2 linked regions of the Halorhodospira halophila genome follow. The main gene of each other region encodes a partner of the protein of the gene in region 2 in a complex. Links are inferred from orthologs where the notes say so. Each region holds a gene or a part of one and is shown on either strand. Other genes may lie near its edges.

What was found. Proteins that work in one complex are often made in the same cells at the same time.
Region 1: the proteins of trxB (region 2) and trxA are in contact, whole or in part, in a crystal structure (PDB 1F6M), measured with the Escherichia coli proteins. The link is inferred for Halorhodospira halophila from one-to-one orthologs.

Annotation. Positions count from the first base shown.
Region 1 is NZ_NHSN01000025.1:346,794-350,937, forward strand. The notes cover bases 1-2,677. They hold trxA (thioredoxin TrxA), read right to left. Parts: upstream 1,664-2,677; coding sequence 1,337-1,663; downstream 1-1,336. Other genes in these bases: rho (transcription termination factor Rho), read right to left, coding at 1-1,230; CCR79_RS10975 (hypothetical protein), read right to left, coding at 1,866-2,237; cysQ (3'(2'),5'-bisphosphate nucleotidase CysQ), read right to left, coding at 2,335-2,677. Outside these bases: more of cysQ, read right to left, coding at 2,678-3,159; ADP compounds hydrolase NudE, read right to left, coding at 3,188-3,742; CCR79_RS10990 (acetate/propionate family kinase), read right to left, coding at 3,808-4,144. UniProt on the Escherichia coli protein: Participates in various redox reactions through the reversible oxidation of its active center dithiol to a disulfide and catalyzes dithiol-disulfide exchange reactions.
Region 2 is NZ_NHSN01000032.1:34,408-40,164, reverse strand. Bases 1,744-4,567 are described here. They hold trxB (thioredoxin-disulfide reductase), read right to left. Parts: upstream 3,725-4,567; coding sequence 2,762-3,724; downstream 1,744-2,761. Other genes in these bases: CCR79_RS12145 (AmpG family muropeptide MFS transporter), read right to left, coding at 3,799-4,567. Also shown: ppc (phosphoenolpyruvate carboxylase), read right to left, coding at 1-835; CCR79_RS13730 (CBS domain-containing protein), read right to left, coding at 881-1,261; more of CCR79_RS12145, read right to left, coding at 4,568-5,202; CCR79_RS12140 (potassium channel family protein), read right to left, coding at 5,199-5,757.

The sequences.
Region 1 (4,144 bases), on a different replicon or contig from region 2:
GTTGGTCTTGGTGTCCTTGAGCTTGTCGAGGAGGAACTCGATGGCGGCGACTTCGTCCATGTTGTTCAAGAGCTTGCGCAGGATCCAGGTCTTCTGCAGCTCCTCCGGCGTCATCAGCAGTTCCTCGCGGCGGGTCCCGGAGCGGTTGAGGTGGATGGCCGGGTAGATGCGCTTCTCGGCGATCTTCCGGTCCATGTGCAGCTCCATGTTGCCGGTGCCCTTGAACTCCTCGTAGATCACCTCGTCCATGCGCGAGCCGGTCTCCACCAGCGCGGTGGCGAGGATGGTCAGGCTGCCGCCCTCCTCGACATTGCGCGCCGCGCCGAAGAAGCGCTTGGGCCGGTGCAGGGCGTTGGCGTCGACACCGCCGGTTAGCACCTTGCCGGAGGACGGCACTACCGTATTATAGGCGCGCGCCAGGCGGGTGACGGAGTCGAGCAGGATGACCACGTCCTTCTTATGCTCGACCAGGCGCTTGGCCTTCTCGATGACCATCTCGGCGACCTGGACGTGGCGCGAGGCCGGCTCGTCGAAGGTGGAGGAGACGGTCTCGGCGCTGAGCACCGAGCGGGCGAACTCGGTGACCTCCTCGGGCCGCTCGTCGATGAGCAGGACGATGAGGTAGCACTCGGGGTAGTTGTAGGTGATGCTCTGGGCGACGTTCTGGAGCATCATCGTCTTGCCGGCCTTCGGCGGCGAGACGATCAGGCCACGCTGGCCCTTGCCGATGGGGGCGACCAGATCGATGACGCGGGCGGTGAGGTCCTCGGTGGAGCCGTTGCCCCGCTCCATGCGCATGCGGTCGCGGGTAAAGAGCGGCGTCAGGTTCTCGAAGAGGACCTTGTTCTTGGCCGCCTCCGGCGGCTCGAAGTTGATCTGGTCAACCTTGAGCAGCGCGAAGTAGCGCTCGCCATCCTTGGGCGGGCGGATCTTGCCGGTGATGGTGTCCCCGGTACGCAGCGCAAAGCGCCGGATCTGGCTGGGCGAGACGTAGATATCGTCGGGCCCGGCCATGTACGAGGCATCGGCGGAGCGCAGGAAGCCGAAGCCGTCCTGGAGGATCTCGAGGACGCCGTCGCCGTAGATGGAGTCGCCGTTCTTGGCGTGGGCCTTGAGGATGGCAAAGATGATGTCCTGCTTCCGGGAGCGGGCAGTGCCCTCAATGCCCATGGACTGGGCGATCTCCAGGAGTTCGGTGGCTGGCTTTCTCTTGAGCTCGGTGAGATTCATGGTTCGCTTCGGCGTGGGGAGGGTCACGGGGGCGCCGTCCCGCCGGAGGTCCGCAGGGGCGCGGTAGCGCGGGACTGCATCCGGGGGCGGCGCCGCGGCGGTTTCGCTACAGGTTGCTGTCGATGAACGCGGTCAGCTGGGACTTGGACAGCGCGCCGACCTTGGTGGCCTCGACGTTCCCGCCCTTGAACAGCATCAGCGTGGGGATCCCGCGGATGCCGTACTTCGGCGGCGTTTCCGGGTTCTCGTCGATGTTCAGCTTGACCACCTTGAGGCGGTCGCCGTAATCGGCAGCGATCTCTTCGAGAATGGGGCCGATCATCTTGCACGGGCCACACCACTCGGCCCAGTAATCCACCAGCACCGGCACGCTGGCTTGAAGCACTTCCTGCTCGAAATTCTGGTCGGTGGCGTGCACGATTGCGTCGCTCACGGTAGAAGACCTCCAGGTTCGATTGCGTCGATATGGGCGGAGCCGCTGCGCGGGGCTCGGAAAATTGGAAACCGCTCGCTGATTGGAACCGAGGATCCCGACAAGGGGGCCGAATGCGGGATTGGGCGCTGCGCTGCCAAAAGAGCCGGCGCGCGACGCGCGGTTGTAGTAGGACGGAAAATAGCGGCCCTCGGCCAGCGTGTCAACTGCGCTGGCAGGCGCCGAGCGCTTCGCAGCAGCGCAGACCACGCTCTGCCACCTGTTTGAGGTCGCGCAGGGCGTCGTGGGCGGCGAGGATCCGCTCCTGGGTCTGCTCGCCGGCGCCTTCGTCGGCGATGGCTGCGGCGCGTGCCGAATCCGCCGCCTGCTCGAGTTCGATCACCCGGGCGCGGAAACAGCACAAGCGCTGACACTCGACGCAGTTGAGTGTCGCCTCACTCTTGCGCAGCAGCTCCTCGAACACCGCCCGCAGCACCGGCGAGGCGCCCGGGTCGCTGCAGACCGCCGCCACCGCCTCGGCGACGCAGTGGCTGATACGGGTCAGCTGCGCTTCCACCTCTTCCAGGGGGGCCATGGACTCGGCCAATTCCGGTTACCTCCGCTACGGGACAGGCTATGATCCTATAATGATGCGGGTGAGACTCCACAATCACAAGTACCCCGCTGGCGGCCTAGCGTCGCGCCTCCCAGGGCAGGCCGTCGGTAATGCGCGCCCAGTCGTAGGCCGGGTCGCCCACGGCGATGAAATCGGGATTGAGCAGCGACGCCCCGGTGTTGTAACGCAGCGGGTCCCCGCCGACGTCCATCAGGCGACCGCCGGCGGCCTCCAGCACGCACTGCGCCGCACCGGTGTCCCACTCGCAGGTGGGCCCGAAGCGCGGGTACAGGTCGGCCTCGCCCTCGGCAATGCGGCAGATCTTCAGCGAGCTGCCCACCGAGAGTTCGCGGTAATCGCCCAGCCGGGCGAGGATATCGGACACCGCCGCCTCGCGGTGGGAGCGGCTGACCACGGCGGTCAGCGGCGGCTCGGCCGCCCGGGTGCGGATGCCGCGCCGCTCTCCGCCGGCCTCGCGCCAAGCACCGGCGCCTGCCGCAGCCGCCCAGGTCACCCCCAGATCCGGGGCGTGCACCACGCCGAGCACCGGGCGACCGCCGTCGACCAGCGCGATGTTCACGGTGAACTCACCGTTGCGCTTGATGAACTCCCGGGTGCCGTCCAGCGGGTCGATCAGCCAGTACTGCCCCCACGCCGCGCGCTCGGCCGGCTCGATGTCCTCGCCCTCCTCCGAGAGCTGCGGCAGATCGGGGGTCAGGCCGCCCAACCCGGCCCGGATGGCGTCGTGGGCCGCCTGGTCGGCCCGGGTCAACGGGCTGTCGTCCGCCTTGGCCTCTACCTCGAAGTCGGCGGTGCGGTACACCGCCATGATGCGCTCACCGGCCTGCTCGGCGATCTCCTGCACCGGCGCCAGCCAGCGCTGCCACTGTTGCTCTGCCATCATCCCTTCCGTGTCGTTCGGGCGCGCATTACGCCGTGCGCGCCGCCAGGTGATCCCGCGCCAGGAACAGCGCGGTAATCGAGCGCGCCTCGGTCAGATCGGCCTGCCCGAGGAGCCGTTCCAGCTCTTCCAGCGGCCAGGGCACCACCTCGATCGGCTCCGGCTCATCACCGGGCAGGGGATGCTCGTAGAGCCCCTCGGCGAGGATGAGCTGCGTGCGGTGACTGAAGTAGGCGGGCGCCAGGGTGACGCTGCGCAGCACGGTGAGCCGCTCGGCGCCGTAGCCGACCTCCTCCATGAGCTCGCGGTTGGCAGCGCGCAGCGGGTCCTCCTCGGGCTCCACGCGGCCTTTGGGCAGCCCCAGCTCGTAGCACTCGGTGCCGGCGGCGTACTCGCGGATGAGCAGCACCTCGCCACGGGTGTTCACCGGGACCACCAGCACCGCCCCGGCTGCGCTGCCCCCCAGTCGCTCGTACTCCACCTCGACGCCGTTACGAAAGCGCAGCCCCACCGACTCGATGCGAAACAGCCGCGAGCGGGCAACGGTGCTGCGGTGGAGCGTCTCCGGGTAGCGATCGCTCATCGGCCCTGCCTTTCTTCGCGTCGGGCCATTGTACATCCCCCGCCCCGGCGGCGGCGAGCGCCGCCTCAGGCGGCCAGGCGGGCGGTGTGGGCGGCGATGACCCGCTCCTCGTCGGTGGGGATAACCCAGGCGCGAAGGGCGCTGCCCGCCGCGGTCAGCCGGGGTCCACCGGCCTCGTTGGCGGCGCCGTCGAGCTCCAGGCCGAGCCAGGCCAGCCCCTCGAGGATGCGCCGGCGCACCGGCGTGGCGTGCTCGCCGATCCCGGCGGTGAAGACCACAGCGTCCAGCCCGCCGAGGACCGCAGCCAGGCCACCGATCTCGCGCAGCGTACGGTGGCAGAAGAGATCCACCGCCTCTTCGGCGGCCGGGTCGTCGCTGTCGAGGAGCACGCGCATGTCGGCG
Region 2 (5,757 bases):
GCGAGAGGATGGCCACGTCCCGGGTGACCCGGTGGGTGACGTTGGGGTTGCCGTCGCGGTCGCCGCCCATCCACGAGCCGAAGGTGATCGGCGCGCAGTCCAGGGGCAGCGGGCGGCCGGTGTGCTCGCGCAGGGTGTGATCAAGGCTGCGCAAGTAGCGCGGCACGGCGTCCCAGAGTGTCTGCTCGACCACCGCTAGACCCCAGCGGGCCTCGTCCTGCGGGGTGGGGCGGCGGCGGCGGATCTCGTCGCTGTGCCAGGCTGCGGTGATCTCGCGCTTGAGCGCCAGCCGCGTCTCGGCCACCTCCGTGGGCGTCTGGCCGAAGCGGTCGCGGTTGTCCAGCAGCCCGGCGATGCGGTTGTACTTCTGCAGCATGGTCCGCCGCTGCACCTCGGTCGGGTGCGCGGTGAACACTAGGTTGATGTCCATGCTGCAGATGGCCTCGTGGAGCTGCTCGGGCTCCATGTCGGCGGCCAGTCGGGGGACGGTCTCGGCCAGGGAGCCGAACAGCGGTCGGGCCTCGGGGGTACGGGCCCACTCGCGGCTGCGCCGCACCCGGTGATGCTGCTCGGCGATGTTGGCCAGGTTCAGGAACTGCGAGAAGGCCCGGGCCACCGGGGTGACCTGTTCGGGCGGCAGTTCCGACAGGGTCCGTTCGAGCTCCTGCGCAGCTTCGTCGTCCCCGGCGCGGGCCGTCTTGGCCAGCACCCGGACGCGCTCGACGGTCTCGTAGAGCTCGGCGCCGCCCTGCTCGCGCAGGGTGGCACCGAGCAACTCGCCGAGGTCCCGGATGTCTTCGCGCAGGGCGCTGTCGCTATCCTGATGCTCTTCCATGCCGTTGCGCCCCGCCTGCTTGGGGTGGTTGCGTGGTCACTCGGCCTACTCGGGCAGCCCGAACTGCTCGACGCTGGCGAAGATGTCGGTATCGGAGATGATCCCGATCGGCCGGCCCTGGGTGTCGATGACCACCATGCGCCGGATGTTCTCCGCGCCCATGCGCTCGGCGCAGTCGAGCAGCGAGGTGTCCTCGGGTACGGTGATCAGCGGCCGCGTAGCCACCTCCGAGATGCGTACCTGGCTCGGTTGCTTGGTGGCCGAGACCACCCGGCTGATGACGTCGCGCTGGGTCATGATGCCCATGCCGTCGGCCTCGTCCGGCGCGGGCTGGACCACCACCGAGGAGATCCGCCGCTCGCGCATCAGGTGCATGGCGTCCTCGACGCTGGTATCGCCGGACATGGTGACCAGGTTCGGGTTCATGAGGTCGGCCACCGTGTGCGGCACCCGGCCCGAGGCGACCATCTCCTCGAGTGGCGCGACCACCCGGCGCTGCTCGCGGGCCTGGCGCTCGGCCTCGATCGCCTCCTCGCGCTCGCGCTGGATGCGGTCGATGTCGATGGTGCCGTGCATCTGATCGATCAGCGCGTCGGCGAACTGGCTGGTCTTCACCTCGGTGGCGCCCTGCAGCGAGCGGGCGAAGTCGTAGGTGACGATCCCGGCGCCGACCACCTTCTCGTAGGCGGCGCGGATCAGGTCGGCTGCCTCGCTCCAGCCGATGTGCTCGAGCAGCATGACGCCCGAGAACAGCAGCGAGCCGGGATTGACCTTGTCCTGGTTGGCGTACTTCGGCGCGGTGCCGTGGGTGGCCTCGAATACCGCCACGTTGTCGGACATGTTGGCGCCCGGCGCGATGCCCACGCCTCCGACCTCGGCGGCGATGGCGTCCGAGAGGTAGTCGCCGTTGAGGTTCATGGTGGCGAGGACGTCGAACTCGTTGGGCCGCAGCAGCATGAGCTGGAACATGATGTCCGCGATGCGGTCCTTGATGACGATCTTGCCCTCGGGGCGCTTGCCGCCGTAGGTGGCGTAGAGCTCCTCCTCGGTGATGGTCTGGTCCGGGAACTCCTCGCGGGCGACCTCGTAGCCCCAGGTGCGGAAAGCCCCCTCGGTGTACTTCATGATGTTGCCCTTGTGCACCAGGGTGACGCTCTCGCGGTTATGCTCGATGGCGTACTCGATCGCCTTGCGCACCAGGCGCTTGGTCCCGAACGGGCTGATCGGCTTGACGCCGAGACCGGCGCCGTCGAAGAACGTCTCGCCCATCTCCTCGCGCAGGAAGCGGGCGACCTTCTCGTTGTCGGCGCTGCCGGCCTGGTACTCGATCCCGGCGTAGACGTCCTCGGTGTTCTCGCGGAAGATCACCACGTCGATGTCCTCGGGGCGCTGCAGCGGCGAGGGGACACCGGCGTAGTGGCGCACCGGGCGGACGCAGGCGTACAGATCGAGCTCCTGGCGCAGGGAGACGTTCAGCGACCGGAAGCCGCCGCCCACCGGCGTGGTCAGGGGCCCCTTGATGGAGATGAGTACGTCCTTCAGGGCGGCCTTGGTCTCATCGGGGAAGTAGTTGCCGTCGTACAGGGCGGCGGCTTTCTCGCCCATGTACAGCTCGGCCCAGTGGATCTTGCGCCGCCCGCCGTAGGCCTTCTCGACCGCGGCGTCCCAGATGCGCATGCAGGCGCGGTTGATATCGGGCCCGATGCCGTCGCCCTCGACGTAACCGATGATCGGGTTGTCCGGGACCTGAAGTCGGCCGTCGGACCCGACGGTGATCTTCTGGCCGCCCTCGGGGTACTGGATTTGTTGGCTCATGGCTCCTCCCGCTGGATTTCCTTTCGGCGGCGCGTGGCCGGTCCGGCTTTTGGCCGCGGTCCCGGCGCCTGTGACAAACGGGCTCTATTCTCAATCAGCCCCCGGGGCCAATCAAGAATGGGCGAGCCGCTCCAGGTAACGCTCCACGTCCAGCGCGGCCATGCAGCCGGTGCCGGCCGAGGTGACCGCTTGGCGATAGACGTGGTCGCAGACGTCGCCGGCGGCGAACACACCCGGGACGCTCGTCACCGTGGCGTTGCCGTCCAGGCCGCTGTTGACCCGGATGTAGCCGCCGGACATGGCCAGCTGACCCTCGAACAGCCCGGTATTGGGGGAGTGGCCGATGGCGATGAAGACGCCCGAGACCTCGCGTTCAGCGATCTCGCCGCTTTCCGTATGGCGCAGGCGCACGCCGTTCACGCCGCTGTCGTCACCGACGACCTCCTCCAGGGCCCGGTTCCAGCAGATATCGACGCGCCCCTGCTCGACCCGCTCCATGAGCTGGCGCTGGAGGATCTTCTCGGCGCGCAGGTTGTTGCGTCGGTGCACCAGGGTGACGTGGGAGCAGATGTTCGCCAGGTACAGCGCCTCCTGGACGGCGGTGTTGCCGCCGCCGACCACCGCAACCGGCTGATTGCGGTAGAAGAAGCCGTCGCAGGTGGCGCACGCCGACACGCCCTTGCCCATGAATTGCTTCTCGGACGCCAGGCCGAGGTACTTGGCGCTCGCCCCGGTGGCGATGATCAGCGCGTCGCAGGTGTAGCGATGCTGGTCGCCCTCCAGGGTGATCGGCTGCCCGGCCACGCTTGCGGTGTGGATGTGGTCGAAGATGATCTCGGTGTTGAAGCGCTCGGCCTGGCGGCGCATGCGGTCCATGAGTTCCGGACCCTGAATGCCTTCCGGCTCGCCGGGCCAGTTGTCGACCTCCGTGGTGGTGGTCAGCTGGCCGCCCATCTCCATGCCGGTGACCAGGACCGGATCGAGATTGGCCCGCGCGGCGTAGATGGCCGCGGTGTAGCCGGCCGGGCCGGAGCCGAGGATCAGCACGTTGCAATGCTTGCTCTGTTGGGCCATGGGGTCACGACTCGTCTGTTTGCAGGGGTGGATGCACCGCACGCCCGGCGCGCGCGGCCGGGGATATGTTAGCGCTATTGCAAGGGTGTCTCTACGCCGTCGCGTCCCGGTCGGTGGATGCGGTCCGGGTGGGCGTAGCGCAGCAGGACCAGGGCCAGGGCGATCGCCGGGAGCCCGGCGGCGGCAGAGATCATGAAGAAGTGGACCCAGCCCACCTGCTCGGCGACGACCCCGGTGAAACCGCCGAGGAACTGACCCGGCAACGTCATCAGCGAGCTGAACAGCGCGTACTGTGTGGCCGTATAGGCGGTGTTGGTCAGGCTCGCCAGGTAGGCGAGGAAGACCGCGATCGCCATGCCGCCGGTGACGTTGTCGGCCACGATGGCCGCGATCAGGCCGTGGATCTCCGGACCCAGTGTCGCCAGCCACGAGAAGGTGAGGTTGGTCAGTGGCGCCAGGATGGCGGTGGCGATGAGCATCGGCGCGATGCCCACGCGGCTGACCATGACGCCGCCGAGGGCGGCGCCGAAAAGGGTCATGGCGAGGCCGAAGGCCGCCGCGATGTTGGCGATCTGGTCCTTGGTAAAGCCCAGGTCCAGGTAGAACGGGTTGGCCATCACGCCCATGACGATGTCGCTGACGCGGAAGGTGGCGACGAACAGCAGGATGATGATGGCCACCGGGAGGCCGAAGCGCTTGAAGAAATCGGCGAAGGGGCAGAGCACGGCGCCGATCAGCCAGGCCGTAATCCGCCGGCGCAGGCCCCGGTGCGGGGTCCGCTCCAGGTAGTCGACGACCCGCTGCTCCAATTGCCGCGTGTCGCGGCTGACGGCCACCTGCGGCTCGCGGATGAGCAGCGTTGTGGTCAGGCCCACGCCCATGAGCAGCGCCATGCCGCTGTACGCCAGGGTCCAGTTGCCCCAGGCGGCCAGGTGCAACGCTCCGGCCCCGGCGGCGAGCAGGGCGATGCGGTAGCCAAAGACATAGGTGGCCGCCATGGCCGCCTGCCGATGGCGGGCGGCGGCCTCGACCCGGTAGGCGTCGATGGCCACGTCCTGGGTGGCTGAGCCGAAGGCGGCGGCGACGGCGAACACGGCCACCAGGCCCAGGTACTCGGTGGGGTCGGTCAGTGCCATACCGAGCAGTGAGCTGGCCACGATCAGCTGCGCGAGCAGCATCCAGGAGCGGCGCCGCCCCATCCAGGGGCCGAGCACCGGCAGGGTGAGGCGATCGACGAAGGGCGCCCAGACCACCTTGATGCTGTGGGCGATCCCCACCCAGCTGAGAAAGCCGATGGCGGCCAGCTCGACGCCCATGTCCTGGAGCCACGCGGTGAACGTGCCGCCGACCAGTAGCAGCGGCAGCCCCGCCGAGAAGCCGAGGAAGGCCATGGCGATGACCCGCGGGTGCAGATAGACCCGCAGCCCGGCGTAGCCGTTGCGCTCGGCCGGTGCGGTGGGGGCTGCCTCCTCGCTCACCGGCGCTCCCCCAGCCAGCGCCAGATGGAGCCGTCGGGGCGCTGCTCGCCGGTGGTCAGATAGCGCAGCGTGTTGCGGTGGAACAGGGTCCAGCGCAGCTGCGCGCGCGCCTCGGTGGTCCCGCAGCACAGCAGCCGGTCCCCCGGTTCCAGGGGCACCTGCAGATCGGGCAGGGGGACCACGGCCTCCGGGCGGACCAACAGCAGCGCCACCGTGTTCATGCCCTGGCCGCTCTGCTGGGGGTCAGCCAGGATATCGCCGATGGCCACCTCGGTGCCCTCGTGACGGAGTTCAAGGATCGCCGGGCTGCGGTGCTCGCTCACCTCCAGGGTCCAGATCTCCGGAACCCGGCCACCACTGACCTCGCGGATGCGTCGGGCCACCGCGGCGTGCCAGCTTCGGTCGAACCCGCGTGCGATGCGTAGGAATTCCGGCAGCAGCGGTGCCGTGATCAGGCTCAGCATGCGCGTGGCGATCAGGTAGCTCGGTTCCACCGGCATTTGCAGCTGCGCCGCCTTGAACAGCGGCCGGTGGGCCATCTGGTTCTCGCGGGCG